One region of the Sutcliffiella cohnii genome, then DNA from elsewhere that is predicted to be linked to it. Evidence: riboswitches for the same ligand, from Rfam matches in the RefSeq annotation. Region 1 holds a riboswitch; the other holds the start of a gene.

The links. Region 1 has a riboswitch for lysine ahead of BC6307_RS16590 (aspartate kinase). Riboswitches for the same ligand answer to the same signal wherever they lie in the genome.
Region 2: linked by a shared signal. The riboswitch ahead of BC6307_RS18745 (Na+/H+ antiporter NhaC family protein) and the one ahead of BC6307_RS16590 (aspartate kinase) in region 1 are both predicted to bind lysine.

Annotation. Positions count from the first base shown of each region.
Region 1 is NZ_CP018866.1:3,303,875-3,312,500, reverse strand. It holds gene BC6307_RS16605 (electron transfer flavoprotein subunit alpha/FixB family protein) at 16-993, shown strand; gene trxA (thioredoxin) at 1,159-1,473, shown strand; gene uvrC (excinuclease ABC subunit UvrC) at 1,646-3,418, shown strand; lysine riboswitch at 3,487-3,669, shown strand; gene BC6307_RS16590 (aspartate kinase) at 3,831-5,069, shown strand; gene BC6307_RS16585 (YslB family protein) at 5,846-6,280, opposite strand; gene BC6307_RS16580 (succinate dehydrogenase cytochrome b558 subunit) at 6,665-7,273, shown strand; gene sdhA (succinate dehydrogenase flavoprotein subunit) at 7,314-8,626, shown strand, end outside.
Region 2 is NZ_CP018866.1:3,708,622-3,717,247, reverse strand. It holds gene BC6307_RS18775 (DUF72 domain-containing protein) at 864-1,718, shown strand; gene BC6307_RS18770 (sulfite exporter TauE/SafE family protein) at 1,730-2,548, shown strand; gene BC6307_RS18765 (bifunctional metallophosphatase/5'-nucleotidase) at 2,564-3,928, shown strand; gene BC6307_RS18760 (YunC family protein) at 3,987-4,289, shown strand; gene BC6307_RS18755 (HD-GYP domain-containing protein) at 4,539-5,642, shown strand; gene yunB (sporulation protein YunB) at 5,711-6,481, shown strand; lysine riboswitch at 6,551-6,740, shown strand; gene BC6307_RS18745 (Na+/H+ antiporter NhaC family protein) at 6,869-8,404, shown strand.

The sequences.
Region 1 (8,626 bases):
AGAGGAGGAGAAATCATGGGTAGAAAGGTATTAGTTCTTGGAGAAGTACGTGATGGGGCTTTACGTAATGTATCATTTGAAGCAATCGCGGCGGGTAAAACAGTTTCTGAAGGTGGAGAAGTTGTTGCAGTATTATTAGGAGATAGCGTTTCTTCACTAGCGACAGAATTAGTTAGTTACGGAGCAGATCGAGTAGTAACAGTAGAACACGAAAATTTAAATGCGTATACATCTGACGGTTATGCTCAAGCGTTAATGGCAGTTATTGAGCAAGAAAGCCCTGAAGGACTAATTTTCGGTCATACGGCGCTAGGAAAAGATTTATCACCGAAAATTGCTTCAAGATTAAATTCTGGTTTAATTTCAGATGCGACACAAATAGAAGAAGCTGGAGGAAATATAGTATTTACTCGTCCAATTTATTCAGGAAAAGCATTTGAGAAGAAAATTGTAACTGACGGACTAATTTTTGCAACAATACGTCCTAACAATATTGCTAGTTTACAAAAGGATGAGTCACGTACAGGCGAAGTTTCTTCTATAAGTGTAGACGTAAAAGATTTACGTACAATTATTAAAGAAGTAGTACGAAAAGCGACTGATGGTGTAGATCTTTCAGAAGCAAAAGTAGTAGTTGCTGGTGGTCGTGGTGTGAAAAGCGTGGAAGGTTTTGAACCGTTAAAAGAGCTAGCAGACGTATTAGGAGCAGCGGTTGGTGCTTCCCGTGGTGCTTGTGACGCAGACTATTGTGATTACTCTTTACAAATTGGTCAAACAGGTAAAGTAGTTACACCAGACCTTTATATTGCTTGTGGAATTTCAGGAGCAATTCAACATTTAGCTGGTATGTCTAACTCAAAAGTAATCGTTGCAATTAACAAAGATCCAGAAGCGAACATTTTCAAAATAGCTGATTATGGAATTGTCGGAGATTTATTCGAAGTTGTACCGATGCTTACAGAAGAGTTTAAAAAATTATTAGTGACATCCTAACTTCTAAATGCTGCGAGAAAATCGCAGCATGTTTTATTTTCAATTGGAAAAACTAATAAAGCAAGCAAAAAAATAGCATATACATAAAAGATAATGCTATACTCTAACGTGTAAAGAAATATTAACCAAAATTAAATCATTTTTTTATTTGGGAGGAATTTTATTATGGCAATTACAAATGCAACAGATCAAACTTTCGCACAAGAAACAGCTGAAGGTGTAGTATTAGCTGACTTTTGGGCACCTTGGTGCGGACCTTGTAAAATGATTGCTCCTGTATTAGAAGAGCTTGATACAGATATGGGTGACAAAGTGAAAATCGTAAAGGTTGATGTGGATGAAAACCAAGAAACAGCTGGTAAGTTTGGTGTAATGAGCATCCCAACACTATTAGTATTAAAAAATGGTGAAGTTGTTGATAAAACAGTTGGTTTCCAACCGAAAGAAGCATTAGCTGAACTTTTAAACAAACACCTTTAATAATATGAAAAGGGCTTAGTGAAAATGCACTAAGCCTTTTTCTATGCCTTTGTTCGACAAAATTCATTTCTTGGGAAATAATTGTCGATAATCCAAAAATGAAAAAATGAACTAATGGAAACTATATGATAAAATATACGATGGAAACATATAAACTGGAGGGTGAGGAAAATTGAATACATTGCTAAAAGAAAAGCTATCCATTTTGCCTGACCAACCAGGATGTTATTTAATGAAAGATCACCAAGGTACAGTGATTTATGTTGGTAAAGCAAAGGTATTAAAAAATAGAGTTCGATCTTATTTTACAGGATCTCACGACGGAAAAACGTTAAGACTAGTAAATGAAATAGTTGATTTTGAATATATCGTAACTTCTTCTAATATTGAGGCGTTAATCCTCGAGATGAATTTAATAAAAAAACATAACCCAAAGTATAACGTTTTGCTTAAAGATGATAAACGTTACCCTTTTATAAAAATTACAGCAGAGCGCCATCCACGTTTAATTATTACGAGGAAAGTAAAGAAGGATAAAGGAAAATACTTTGGTCCATATGCAAACGTCCAAGCAGCAAATGAAACAAAGAAACTGCTAGACAGAATTTATCCATTACGAAAATGTTCCACATTACCCGATAGAGTTTGCTTATATTATCATATTGGCCAATGTTTAGCTCCTTGTGTAGAATCAGTTTCGGAACAAACGAATAAAGAAATGGTAGAGGAAATTGTTAGGTTTTTAAATGGCGGCTATAAAGAAATTAAAAAAGAGCTAACAGAGAAAATGAATCTAGCTGCTGAAGCTTTAGATTTTGAACGAGCGAAAGAATATCGTGACCAAGTGCTAAGTATAGAAGCTACTATGGAAAAGCAAAAGATGGAAATGACCGATTTTGTGGATCGTGACGTTTTTGGGTACTCGGTAGATAAAGGTTGGATGTGTGTACAAGTATTTTTTATTCGTCAAGGGAAGTTGCTAGAAAGAGATGTATCTTTATTTCCAATTTATAACGAACCAGAGGAAGATTTTTTAACATATTTAGGGCAGTTTTATTCGAAAGTTAACCATTTCATCCCAAAAGAAGTGCTGTTGCCAAATGAAATTGACGGTGAGTTAGCAAGTAAGCTATTAGAAACGACAATATTAAAACCACAGCGAGGGAAAAAGAAACAGTTAGTAGATCTTGCAAGTAAAAATGCGAAAGTAGCGTTGCAAGAGAAGTTCTCTCTTATTGAACGGGACGAAGAAAGAACGATAAAAGCCGTTGAAAACTTAGGGGAGAAATTAGGAATTCGTACACCGCATCGTATTGAGGCCTTCGATAACTCTAACATTCAAGGAACAGACCCTGTATCTGCAATGGTCGTATTTATCGACGGAAAGGCCGAAAAAAGGGAATATCGAAAATATAAAATTAAAAGTGTACAAGGGCCTGATGACTATGAATCGATGCGAGAGGTTGTTCGCAGAAGGTACACGAGAGCACTTAAAGAGAGCTTACCGCTACCAGACTTAATTATTATTGATGGTGGTAAAGGTCATATCGGTGCTGTACGCGATGTGTTGGAAAATGAACTTAATTTATTCACACCAGTCGTCGGTTTAGCGAAAGATGAAAAGCATCGAACTAGTGAGTTAATTGCCGGGGAAAATTTTGATTTAGTGCCTCTAGGGCGTAATAGCCAAGAGTTTTATTTATTACAACGAATTCAAGAAGAAGTACACAGATTCGCGATTACATTCCATCGTCAGCTTCGAAGTAAGAACGCATTTCAATCAATGTTAGACGATATTCCTGGAGTAGGGGCACAACGTAAAAAAACACTATTAAAACATTTCGGTTCCATAGCAAAAATAAAAGAAGCGACTGTAGATGAAATAAGAGAAGCGGGAGTCCCGCTAAAAATAGCAGAAGATATTTATAATAAGTTTAATGAATAAACTATTGTCTCATATATAATAGTCTGTTATAATCAACATTAATTTCATAATGTACACTTCAAACACGAAGTGAAGATAGAGGTGCGAACTCTAATAGTATGTAATGGGAGAAGATAGAGCTTCTGAGAACATTACAGAAAGGGGAGGATCGCCGAAGCGAAAAAGAACTCTACTGTCTTTTTTGCTGGTTCTACATTTAATAAATGTAGGATTGTCAGATGGATATTACTATCTGGAGAGCTATCTCACGCGGTGACAGTTTTTTAGCATAAACGGATCACAGCAATGAGAATATAGCTCATTGCTGTTTTTTTTGTTTTTATAGCCAAAAAATACACCTCTAATCTTTCTCATTATGATTTAATCCTGGCTACATGGTGTAGGCAAAATAAATAAAAAAGGGATGATTAGAATGGCAATCATTGTACAAAAATTTGGAGGAACATCGGTTGGTTCAGTTGAAAAAATTCAAAATGTAGCAAATAGAGTTATTGCAGAAGTGGAACAGGGGAATAGAGTAGTGGTAGTCGTCTCTGCTATGGGAAAAACGACGGATCAGCTCGTTTCTTTAGCTAGCGAAATAAATCCGCATCCAAGTAAACGAGACATGGATATGTTACTAACGACAGGTGAACAAATAACGATTTCTTTATTATCAATGGCCTTACAAACGAGAGGATTTGATGCTGTTTCCTTAACGGGTTGGCAAGCTGGAATCCGTACCGAGCCAATTCACGGTAATGCAAGAATCACTAATATTGAAACGAAAAATGTTCAAGAACATTTAAATAATAACAAAGTAGTTATTGTTGCAGGATTTCAAGGGATTTCCGAAAATAACGAGATTACAACTCTAGGAAGAGGTGGATCTGATACGACAGCTGTGGCGTTAGCTGCCGCTCTTTCGGCTGAAAAGTGTGATATATATACAGATGTTACAGGAGTATATACTACAGATCCAAGGTTTGTTAAAGAAGCAAGAAAGTTGTACTCAGTCTCATACGATGAAATGCTTGAGCTAGCAAACTTAGGTGCTGGAGTGTTACATCCACGAGCAGTAGAATTTGCAAAAAATTATGGTGTAAAGCTTGTAGTTAGGTCGAGTATGGAAGAAGAAGACGGAACGATTATTGAGGAGGAAGTATCGATGGAAAATAGTTTAGTAGTAAGAGGAATTGCGTTTGAAGATCAAATTACAAAAGTAACGGTATGTGGTTTGCCAAATGAATTACATACATTATCGACAATATTTACAACGCTAGCTAAAAATAATATTGATGTAGATATTATTATCCAATCAAGTTTAGATAGAGATGGCTCAAATATTTCCTTCTCAGTAAAAACGAAAGACGTTGAAAATACAATCTATGTGCTAGAGCAAAATAAAGAGAAATTAGCTTTTTCCCATATTGAACAAGAAAGTAAATTGGCGAAAGTTTCCATCGTAGGTTCTGGAATGGTCTCTAATCCAGGAGTAGCAGCTGAAATGTTCCATGTTTTAGCTACGGAAGGGATTCATGTGAAAATGGTTAGTACGTCAGAAATAAAAGTATCTACTGTCGTGGATGAAGGTGCGATGGTAAAAGCAGTAGAGGCGCTTCATGTTGCGTTTAAACTAGGTGAAAGCGAAGTGCAAAAAGTAAACGTATAATAGGTTATGGAACGATAATTAGCTTTAACTATTAATAGCCCAATCTTCCAGGCAATTGCAAAACTTGTATACAAATATTTAGCCCATATTCATGGCCGTGGCGGCTGAATATGGGCTTGTTGCTTAGTTTTTTTTCTTTCCTAGTGTGTAAAGTTTGTAGAACCTCCAAATTGTACCGGCAGAGAGAGTAGCATGTGCTTTTGCCCTTTTATAAGTGTATATTTACGTATAATAGTGCGTTAATTCAAATAGATTACACTGGGAAAAGGCCAGTTAACTATTATATCTTCTGATTTTCTAGTCAATTTTAGCTGGGTAGTTCTCCAAGTAATTCATTACTTAACAAGTGGTTGGATTTACTTAACAAATTTTGTGAATTACATAACAGGAATCGAAATTTGCTTAACAAGTGTTGCAAATTACATAACAGCAGTCAAAATTTACTTAACAAGTTTTGTAAATTACATAACAGGAATCGAAATTTACTTAACAAGTGTTGCAAATTACATAACAAGAAGCAAAAATTAACTTAGCAAGGGCACATTTCATTTAAAATTAATATTAGACCTTCTAGGCTGCTTGCCTTGTTCGCCGCTAGCGTGCGCCATCCGCTTTTCTATTTGTCCAGCTCCGGCGGCTAGGTCCGGCTCGAACTTCACTTTTCCTCCGTACGATAAGTCAACATCAACTCGCCTTCCGGCTCGTTGTGTTTCCTATATCTCCTGCGGAAAAGCTCCAGTTTGATTGGACCTACCAAGCCGCCTGCGCTTTTCTTCCTATTTATCCCATTGGACGGTTATGTAGATGGTTTTTCTTTTGCGTTCTTCTTCTACCGCTTCGGCTGTTTTTTGTTTTAGACGTTGTATTTGTTCGGCTAGAAAACCAGCTTCTAGTTGGAATGAGGCATCTTTTTGTAATTCAATCCTTCTTGTTACAATTTCTCCGCTTAACTTGAATTTTAGCTCTGTTTTTTTCTCTTCAACAATTTCAATCAAGCCCCATCCAGCTTCATGAAAAAAAGATGGAAGTTCTTCGGTTGATTCGATAGGGAATTTTCGTGCAACTTGCTTTCCAGACCAGTATAGTAACTGGGAATAGTCTTTTCCGAGTATGTCAGGTAAAAGGAAGTCTCGAAGTAATTCATAACCAAATGAAGGAATGAGAAGCTCCTCTGTCTCTACACCGTTTTGGTTTTTTGTGTCATTGCTCATTCTCGCTCTCCTCTCTTTATTAACAGTTTTATTATATACAATGTTCGATATTTCATAAATAATTGTGTATATTGAAATTTTGGTAGTTTAGGAGTATTTAGTAAAAAATATTCTATTAATATATTAAATGAGGTACGAAACTATTAATAAATATCAGAAAAAAATATAAATTTTGTTTTTCTGGCCTCGTATTCTTGACGCTTGTAATTAGTGGGAGTAAAATAATAGTTGTCATATAATTGTCGATAAATTTGCAAAGGTTTTCATTTTATCGAAAATTTGAAAAGTGATGTAGTAGTTTAAGAAATTTTTCACTATAATAGTGAGAGACAAAAACTAACAAACATCGAATCTATTTGTCGAAACTAAAAAGGGGGTACAGAAATGGCGCAAAACAACGAATTTTTATTAAGAAGACTCCATTCCTTATTAGGGGTTATTCCAGTCGGACTCTTCCTAATACAACATTTAGTTGTAAATCACTTTGCAACAAAGGGGCCGGAAGCATTTAACAAAGCAGCACATTTCATGGAAAATTTACCATTTCGTTATGCATTAGAAATTTTTGTGATTTTCCTTCCTATTTTATTCCATGCTATTTACGGTTTGTATATTGCTTTCACTGCCAAAAACAACGTAAGTAACTATGGATTTGTCCGTAACTGGATGTTTTTACTTCAACGTGTAACAGGTGTTATTACTTTTGTATTTATCATTTGGCACGTATGGGAAACGAGAGTTCAAGCTGCATTTGGAGCTGACGTAAACTACAGCATGATGGAAGGGATTTTATCATCAACTCCAATGTTTTGGTTCTACGTTGTTGGTGTAATTTCAACAATTTTCCACTTTGCAAATGGTTTATGGTCATTCTTAGTAAGTTGGGGAATAACTGTAACTCCACGAGCTCAGTTAATTGCTACTTACGTAACAATCGGAATTTTCTTAGCACTTTCTTATGTAGGAATAAGTGCATTACTAGCATTTGTATAAAAAAACGTATGGAGCAAATATAAAGGAGTGAGGTACATAAATGAGTAAAAAAGTTATCGTAGTCGGCGGTGGATTAGCTGGTTTAATGGCAACCATTAAAGTAGCAGAAGCTGGCGCATCAGTTGATCTATTTTCTTTAGTACCAGTTAAGCGTTCTCACTCTGTTTGTGCCCAAGGCGGTATTAATGGGGCAGTAAACACAAAGGGAGAAGGAGATTCTCCGTGGGAACATTTTGATGATACAGTTTACGGTGGAGACTTTTTAGCAAACCAACCACCAGTTAAGGCAATGTGTGAAGCAGCACCAGGTATTATTCACTTATTGGACCGTATGGGTGTAATGTTTAACCGTACTCCAGAAGGTTTATTAGATTTCCGTCGTTTCGGTGGAACTCAGCACCATCGTACTGCATTTGCAGGTGCTACTACTGGGCAACAGTTATTATATGCTCTAGATGAGCAAGTGCGTCGCCATGAAGTAGCTGGACTTGTAACAAAGTATGAAGGATGGGAATTTTTAGGATCCATCGTTGACGATGAAGGTATTTGTCGTGGGGTAGTTGCACAAAACTTAACATCTATGGAGATTGTTTCATTCCCAGCAGATGCTGTAATTATGGCAACTGGTGGCCCTGGAATTATCTTTGGAAAATCAACAAACTCTGTTATTAACACTGGTTCTGCAGCTTCTATCGTATATCAACAAGGAGCATATTATTCAAACGGTGAGTTCATTCAAATCCATCCAACAGCAATTCCAGGAGACGATAAATTACGTCTAATGAGTGAATCCGCTCGTGGAGAGGGTGGACGTGTTTGGACATACAAAGATGGCAAGCCTTGGTATTTCTTAGAGGAAAAATATCCTGCATACGGAAACTTAGTTCCTCGTGATATTGCAACGCGTGAAATCTTTGACGTATGTGTAAACCAAAAACTAGGTATAAATGGCGAAAACATGGTTTATTTAGATCTTTCTCATAAAGATCCAAAAGAACTAGATATTAAGCTTGGAGGAATTATCGAAATCTATGAAAAGTTCATGGGTGATGATCCTCGTAAAGTACCAATGAAAATCTTCCCTGCCGTTCACTATTCAATGGGTGGACTATGGGTAGATTATGATCAAATGACAAACATCCCTGGTTTATTTGCAGCTGGTGAATGTGATTACTCTCAGCACGGAGCTAACCGATTAGGTGCAAACTCCTTACTATCTGCTATTTATGGTGGTATGGTAGCTGGACCGAAAGCTGTAGAATATATAAATGGTCTTGAAAAGTCTGTTGATTCTTTATCTACTTCTTTATTCGATCGATACGTAAAAGAAGAGGAACAAAAATGGAATAAAAT
Region 2 (8,626 bases), 400 kb from region 1:
AAAACAAAGAAATATAAGCTTTTATTTTCCTTGTACTTCTTTTTTATGACGATTTTATATTTGGGTTACATTTTTTTAGAGAATTATAGAATTAATTTGGCTGAAAAATATCAAGTAAAATCTACAATAATACCAGCAGAGATTGAAAGAATTTCCTTCTTTGGTTCAATGATAACTAGTATAGAATTAATTTTTCTATTTTTGTTTCTTGCTGTTAGCATTTATTGTTTATTCATGGAAAGAAAAGATAAAAAAATTCTAAAAATATTTTTAGGATTGAATATATTCTTCTATTTTGGAATTCTGGTTTTAAGTATTTTTCTTTCAACTTTCAGATTTCTACCTGTAGGTAATTTACTACAACCTTTAATAATACCCATCTATTTTTATATTGGGTTACTAATCTATTTTGTCTGGGTTTCCAAGAACAAAAGAGGTACGGTGTAATTAATGATTTATTAAAAATAATCCTAGTATTCACATCAAGGTAGGTTAGAAGCCCTAGCTCGGGTGATAAACGACCTATCGATGCAAAACAAAACATCCTCGCTAACACTTCATATAGACAAGGAAGAAACATTAAGTGGAAAAGTATTGCACTGGTATGACTAACTTAAGTAAATTTGTGTAAAAAAGAACAAAATCGCTAAGGCACTTCTTTCCACGTCCCAAGTAAAGCTATTTGCTTGGGGCTTCTTTCGCTCTTCGTATAGTACCCTTACAAAAAGGAAACCCCTACAGCTTATAGTACCGACTTTTTTTACCTCCATAACTCAACAGCTACACAACTTCTCATCTACTAGACTCCAATCTGTTAGAAGTTATTAGAAATATGATAAAATAAACAAAATGAGGTGAAACAGTTGATATATATAGGTGTAACTGGTTGGGGAGACCATGATAGTCTTTATGCGTCGGGTGTTTCCTCACGTGATAAGTTAAAAGAATATGCGGCTCATTTTCCTATCGTTGAAATTGATTCATACTTTTACGCAATCCAACCGAAAAGGAATGTGGAAAAATGGGTACAAGAAACTCCGGAAACCTTTACATTCATTCCAAAAGCTTATCAAGGAATGACAGGGCATCAGCGTGGTGAAATCCCATTTGAAACGAAAGAAGATATGTTTAAAGCGTATATGGATTCATTACAACCATTGCAGGAAACGAACAAATTAAGTATGGTGTTATTTCAGTTTCCACCTTGGTTTGAGTGCCGTAAAGAAAACGTCGATTATTTAAGATGGTGTCGAGCACAAATGGGGGACATTCCAGTTGCGTTAGAATTCCGTCATCAATCATGGTTTAAAGGTGAAATGAAAGAAAAAACGTTACAGTTTATGCGTTCGGAAAAGTGGATACATAGTGTTTGTGATGAACCGCAGGCAGGAGAAAAGTCGGTCCCAACAATAGTAAATGCAACAGATAGCGAAAAGACGCTTGTTCGCTTTCATGGAAGAAATGTACATGCTTGGACTAAGCCGGTAAAAGGACAAGAATGGCGCGATATAAGGTATTTATACAGGTATAATAAACAAGAACTCCAAGATTGGATCCCTCATATAAGACAACTAGAAAAACAATCAAAAGATATTTATATATTATTTAATAATAATTCAGGTGGCGATGCAGCGGACAACGCCAAAATGTTTATTGAGATGCTAGGTGTAGAATACACAGGTTTAGCACCGAAGCAGCTTGATTTATTTAATGATTAGGAGAAGAGTACATGATATTCCTATTATTAATGGTAGGTTTTTTAGCCGGAGTAGTTGGTAGTCTAGTTGGACTTGGTGGGGGAATAATTATCGTCCCGTGCCTATTATTTTTAGGTAGTATCTCTACTACATTTCATAGCATAACACCGCAGCTAGCAGTCGGAACTTCTTTAGTTGTCATCTTTTTTACCGGGCTTTCATCCACTATATCGTATTTGAAATATAAAACAGTAGATTATAAAAGTGGACTCTTATTATTTCTAGGAAGTGGGCCAGGTACCGTCATTGGTGCATGGGTGAATAACTATTTACATGCAGATAGCTTTCTTTTCTTTTACGGCCTGTTTATCCTTTTTATTTCATTTATTTTATTTTGGAAAGACACAATGAAACGACCAACTACTGTAAAAGAAAAAAGTTGGAGAAGATCTTATGAGGATCAAAATGGGACTATGCATCATTATAGTTTTTCACCAGTAGTAGGACTTCTTATTTCGTTCTTTGTAGGATTTACTTCAGGCTTGTTTGGCGTAGGAGGTGGAGCTTTAATGGTACCTGCGATGATTATGCTCTTTATGTTTCCACCACATGTAGCGGTTGCTACTTCTATGTTCATTATAACTTTATCATCGGTTATGGGGTCTTTTACTCATATTTCATTAGGCAATGTTCACTGGTTATTTGCGGCCTTATTAATTCCTGGTGCATGGATTGGTGCAAAATTAGGAGCTTGGTTAAACCAACGTTTAACGAGTAAAATGGTCGTAGTAGGATTAAGAATCATGTTATTAGTAGTTGGAGTTCGTTTATTAATAGAGGGTTTATTTTAACGAGGGGGTGATTAGATGAAAACGATTCGAATTTTTCATACAAATGATATACATAGCCATTTTGAAGCGTATCCAAAAATCGCAACCTTCTTAAAGGATTATAGAGAAGGTAGTCCGTCCATTACGGTTGATATTGGAGATAATATGGATCGATTTCATCCAATTACCGAGGCAACACTAGGGAAGGCTAACACAACGATGTTGAATGTATTGCAATATGATTACGCTACAATTGGAAATAATGAAGGCATCACAATGAATTATGATGCACTTTCTAATTTATATTCTAAAGCTACTTTTCCTGTTTTAATCGGGAATTTATATGAGAAAGATGGACAAAGACCGTCATGGGTAATGCCTCACTCTATACACGAGATCGATGGAGTAAAAATTGGATTTATCGGGATAACGGTGTTTTATGAAATGTTTTATGAGCAACTTGGATGGAAGATGGAAGATCCATACATTAGCTTAGAAAATTCGATACAACAAATAAGAGGGGAAGTAGATGCAATAATCGTCATGTCCCATTTAGGAATTACTGACGATGAAGAGTTGGCGAGGAGATTTCCTGATATAGACGTTATATTAGGTGGGCACACTCATCACGTATTGCCAACTGGAAAAGTAATCGGGAACACTTTAATTTGTGGTGCGGGCAAGCACGGTAATTATATTGGTGAAGTTCATCTACAGTTTGAAGACAAAGGGATTAAAAAGTGGTGTGAATTGCATGCGTTAAAGGAGTTTTCACCTTCCTTGTACATAGAAGAAATGATAGATGAAATGGAGCAAAAGGCAAATAGGGATATGCAAGAAGTAGTTCATACATTAACAGAGCCAATTATAAACAGTTGGATACAGCCGACAGAGCTAACGAATCTTCTTGCAGATGCTTTGAAACAATGGTGTGAAGCGGACGTTGGAATGGTGAATGCAGGCGTTATTCTAGGTGACTTATCTTCAGGAGAAGTTACAAGAGGAATGATACATAAAATTTGCCCTCATCCAATTAACCCTTGCCTCATTACAGTACGTGGAGAAGAGCTAAAAGAACTCGTTCTACATGCTGCAACAGAAGAAATGGAGCAGTTTCCAATAAAAGGGCTTGGCTTCAGAGGTAAAAAAATGGGCTGTATGGTGTATAGCGGTTTACATTATACGTTCAAAACAGATCGAGCGGGTACGAGGCATATTGATCAAATTTTTATAAACGGTACTTTACTAGAAGCACATAAACAATATCGGATAGGAACGTTAGATATGTTTACGTTCGGCTATTTGTTTCCAATATTACGGAAAGCAACAAATAAAACGTATTATTTACCAGAATTGTTACGAGACGTCATAACTTGGAAACTGCAATCCAGTAATATGTAAACACAGATTATCCCTTCTCTTCATAAATTGTAGAGAGAAGGGAGTGTTATTAAATACCATGGTAGAAATGAGTCCAATCTATATAAACGGAACACCTTTCACTGCGATAACGGTTAAATTACCAAAAACGAACTTTATGGCTGTTACTTCGGATAAAGGATATATTATGTGTGGAGCATTAGATGTAGCCCTATTAAACGAAAAACTAAAAGATCGTGGTATTATTGCAGCGAGGGCAGTTGGTGTAAGAACGATTGAGCAACTGCTTGAAGCACCGTTAGAATCAGTGACATTAGAGGCAGAAAATAGAGGAATCACTGTAGGAATGGCAGGCAAAGACGCACTACTGAAAATGGTATAAAAATATCGACTACTCTAACGGAGGAAGGGATCTTTATTCCCTTCCTTTTTTTGCATGAAAGTAAAAGTCTGCTCTCATACAATTAAATATGATTCCCTAACTTAACACTATCCTTAAAAAATGTACAAAGTATTTTGAAAAATTTTTAAGAATAATTGGAGAAAATTTTTAAATAACAATGTAAATTTTCTAGAATTATATATAATGGTAGTAGAAATAAAAATTTTGTCGAACTAGATAGGAGAAATCATGAGATTATTACCTACGAAGTCAATTAAGCCAGGAATGAAACTGGCAAAGTCGATTTATAACGACAAAGGGAGGATACTATTAAGTAGTGGTATCCCGATTACAAAAAGAATGATCTCGACGCTAGAAACTCTTCACGTAACATACGTATACATAGAAGATTCTAGGACTAGTGATATTCACACACCTAGCATGATTTCAGAACCTGTAAGAAAAGAAGCAATGGAGACGATTGTTTCCACCTTTAATGAGATGAAAGATTTAACATTAAGTAAAAAATTTATGTTAGATCAATCTTCCAAAAAGTTTAGAGAGCTTATTCAAAATATTATTACCGATATGAAAAATAATGAAGAAGTAGCATCACTATTAACCGATATTTATATACATGATAATTACGTATTCACTCATTCTTTAAATGTAACGGTTTATGCACTTTCTATTGGCTTAAAATTAGGTCTATCTTCAAAAGAATTAGAAACGTTAGGACTCGGAGGCATTATGCATGATATTGGGAAAATGCTAATTCCGAAAGAAATTTTACATAAACCAGGAAAGTTAACGAGCGAAGAGTTTAAAATGATGAAAAGCCATACGACGAAAGGGTATGACTTATTACGTAATATGCATACAATTCCGATGTTAGTTGCTCATTGTGCGTTCCAACATCATGAAAGGTTAAACGGCAGTGGCTATCCAAGAGGATTAAAGAAGGACGATATTCATTTGTTCGGGAAAATATTAGCTGTAGCAGATGTGTTTGACGCATGTACATCTCATAGAGTGTATCGAAATGCAATGTTGCCGCATGAAGGGTTAGAAATACTATATTCGGGATCCGGTAGTCTTTTTGATAAAGAAATAATAGAAGCGTTTAGAAAGTCTGTAGCGATTTATCCGAATGGATTAACGCTAGAACTAAGTGACGGTAGTAAAGGTATTGTCGTTGGTCAAAACAAAGATATGACAGAACGTCCGATTGTACGAATAATAGAAAAAGACGGTGTTCTATTAGACACTCCTTTTGATGTGAACTTAAAAAATATATTGAGCATCACGATTATAAATTGCGATTTAGAAGATCAACAAGAAGCAGTAAGCTAAAAAAATTTAGAAAGATAGCCTATCTTAACCCAAGCTTGCATACATATAGCTTGTAAGGGGGGAAGAGTGTGGCTAAGTTTCGTAGAATGCGACCACGTAGAGGGCCATTACCATTTCGCTACGTATTTTTACTTTCATTCGTATTTTTTATATTTTCAACAGTAGCTGGACTATACATCGTCAATAAAGGAATCGAGCCTGCATTAATCACCTATGCAGAATCACAAACGAGACGAATTAGTACAATGGTAATTAACAATGCTATAAATAAAAAGATAGTCAATAGTTTAAACCAAGAATCAAATTTTTCTGTTACTCATGATGGAGATCGTATTTCCTTTAGCCCAGAACAAGTATTACGGGTTCAGGCGGAAACAGTAAACGTAATTGAACGTTACTTACGAGACATTGGAAACGGAGAATTGGAAACGTTGGAATTACCGTCTGATATAGAAATAGAAACAAATGAGAATTCTCCGGGTATCGTTTTTCATATTCCTTTAGGAGCAGCAACAAACAATGCCCTATTAGGTAACTTAGGACCGAAAATTCCAGTGCGCTTTTTACCAATTGGTGATGTAAGTGCAAACGTAAAAACCAATGTTATTGATATGGGAATTAACAATGCTTGGATAGAAGTTTCTATCCATATTGAAGTCCACGTACAAGTTATTATTCCGTTTTCTACTGGAATAACGACTGTGCAACAAGATGTTCCAATTATTATGCACTATGAAAAAGGAAAAGTTCCAAACTTTTATCAGCATGGTGGGGGGATGATGCCACCAGTTTCTGTGCCGATAGAAGAGGTGGAAGAAGTAGAAGACAAGAAGGAATAAATTTCTATTGTTTAATATAGTAACATATGTTAGAGTAATAGATAGAAAATTTTATACGCCCTTATCATACGATGAGGTAGAGGTTGCATAGCATAAGAGTAAACTACTGGAGGGTGACTCCCGTTGATAGTTGTTGAAAGGATGCTTTGCCGAAGTGAAATAGTCTGTCAAACTATTTTGCTGGGGTTATCTTGAAAAAGGATAACACTGTCATTATGTCCGGAGCGAACGGAAAACATAATGGAGGGCTACTGATCGGATGGAGGATAACATACATTACAAAGTAATGATAGTTATTTTCTATCGTTACTTTTTTATGTTCAAAAGCCTTCTAAATTTGTGCCGTTTGTTTCGACAAATTACAACAATTTTAGGAGGTTTTTTATTATGGAAGGTACTATTTACTCATTAATACCACCTGTCCTTGCGATACTAATGGTTATATTAACTAGAAGAGTTTTGATTTCGCTTGGTGTTGGTATTCTAGCGTCCGCTTTGCTTTTGGCTGGATTTCATCCGATTGGGACAGTTGAAAGAATCTTGCAGTCCTTTTTAGCCGTTTTCACCGATCTTTGGTATGTTTATATTTTAGTATTCATTATCTTTTTAGGAATTATAACTGCGTTTATATCTGTTTCTGGCGGTAGCGTTGCATTTGGTGAGTGGGCTGCGAAAAGAATTAAATCACGTAGAGGCTCTAAGTTTTTAACGGTTATTTTAGGAATTGTTATTTTTATTGATGATTATTTTAATAGTTTAGCAGTTGGTCAAATTAGTCGTCCAATTACTGATCGTTATAAAGTATCTCGTGCGAAATTAGCTTATTTAATTGATTCCACTTCTGCTCCTATTTGTGTTATTGCTCCCATTTCTAGCTGGGGTGCTTATATTATCGCAACATTAGGTGGTATTTTCATAACGTTGAACGTAACAGAGTACACTGGGTTGAGCGCATTTATGCAAATGATTCCGATGAACTTATATGTTTTTTCTGCTCTTCTAATGGTATTTTTAGTTGCGTACTTTAACGTTAATATCGGTGCAATGAAAACTCACGAAACTCGTGCGATGGAAACAGGAGAACTAGTTGACTCAACAAAAACAGTACCAGGTGAATTCACAGAAGATTTACCTGTAAGTGAAAAAGGTAAAGTAGGTAGCCTTTTATGGCCAATTATTGCTTTAATGGTTGGAGTAGTAGCAGCGATGTTCTGGACAGGATATACAGCTTCAGAAGGTGACACTTCTATTTTAGCAATATTTGAAAACACAGATCCATCAGCAGCACTATTTTATGGTGGTATATTTGCTCTAATTGTAACGTTTGTGTTATTTGCCCTACAATCATCTAAAGGTGAAGTTCAAGGGAACTTATTCGGTAAAGTAGTAGTAGCAGGAGTAAAAGCAATGTTACCTGCAGTGTATATTCTATTGTTAGCTTGGTCTATTACAGGATTAATTTCTGATCTAGAAACAGGAACGTATTTGGCTGATAGAATTCAAGAATCTAATATGAATATTGCTTGGTTACCAATCATTATTTTCTTAGTAGCAGGTTTTACAGCATTCGCAACAGGGACTTCTTGGGGAACGTTCGGACTTCTATTACCGATTGCAGCACAAATTGCAGTAGTTACGGATATAGAGTTACTATTACCAGCACTAGCAGCAGTACTAGCAGGAGCTGTGTTCGGAGACCACTGTTCACCAATATCCGATACAACTATTCTTTCATCTACTGGTGCGAATAGTAACCATATTGATCATGTTCTTACACAATTACCGTATGCGTTAATTAGTGCAGCAGTTGCAGCTGTTGGGTACATTGTATTAGGACTAACAGGTAGCACTCTACTAGGATTAGCTGTTGTGCTAGTTGCATTCATTATTATTGGATTTAGTTTTAAAGCTGTTAAGGCTTAATATATAAATATAAAAATGAAGCGTTAGAATGTAAAATTCTAACGCTTTTTTTACTATAGTTTTACTTAAAATGTATATTTCAACAAGGTTTGGAATGTAAAAATTATGATTCTTATTTAAATAAAAACATTATTTTAATATAATGTTTTTTGTGCGATTTTAAAAATAGAAGAAAAGCTAGGGTGAAATTGTAAACGTATTCATAGAAAGTTTTGCAAAATT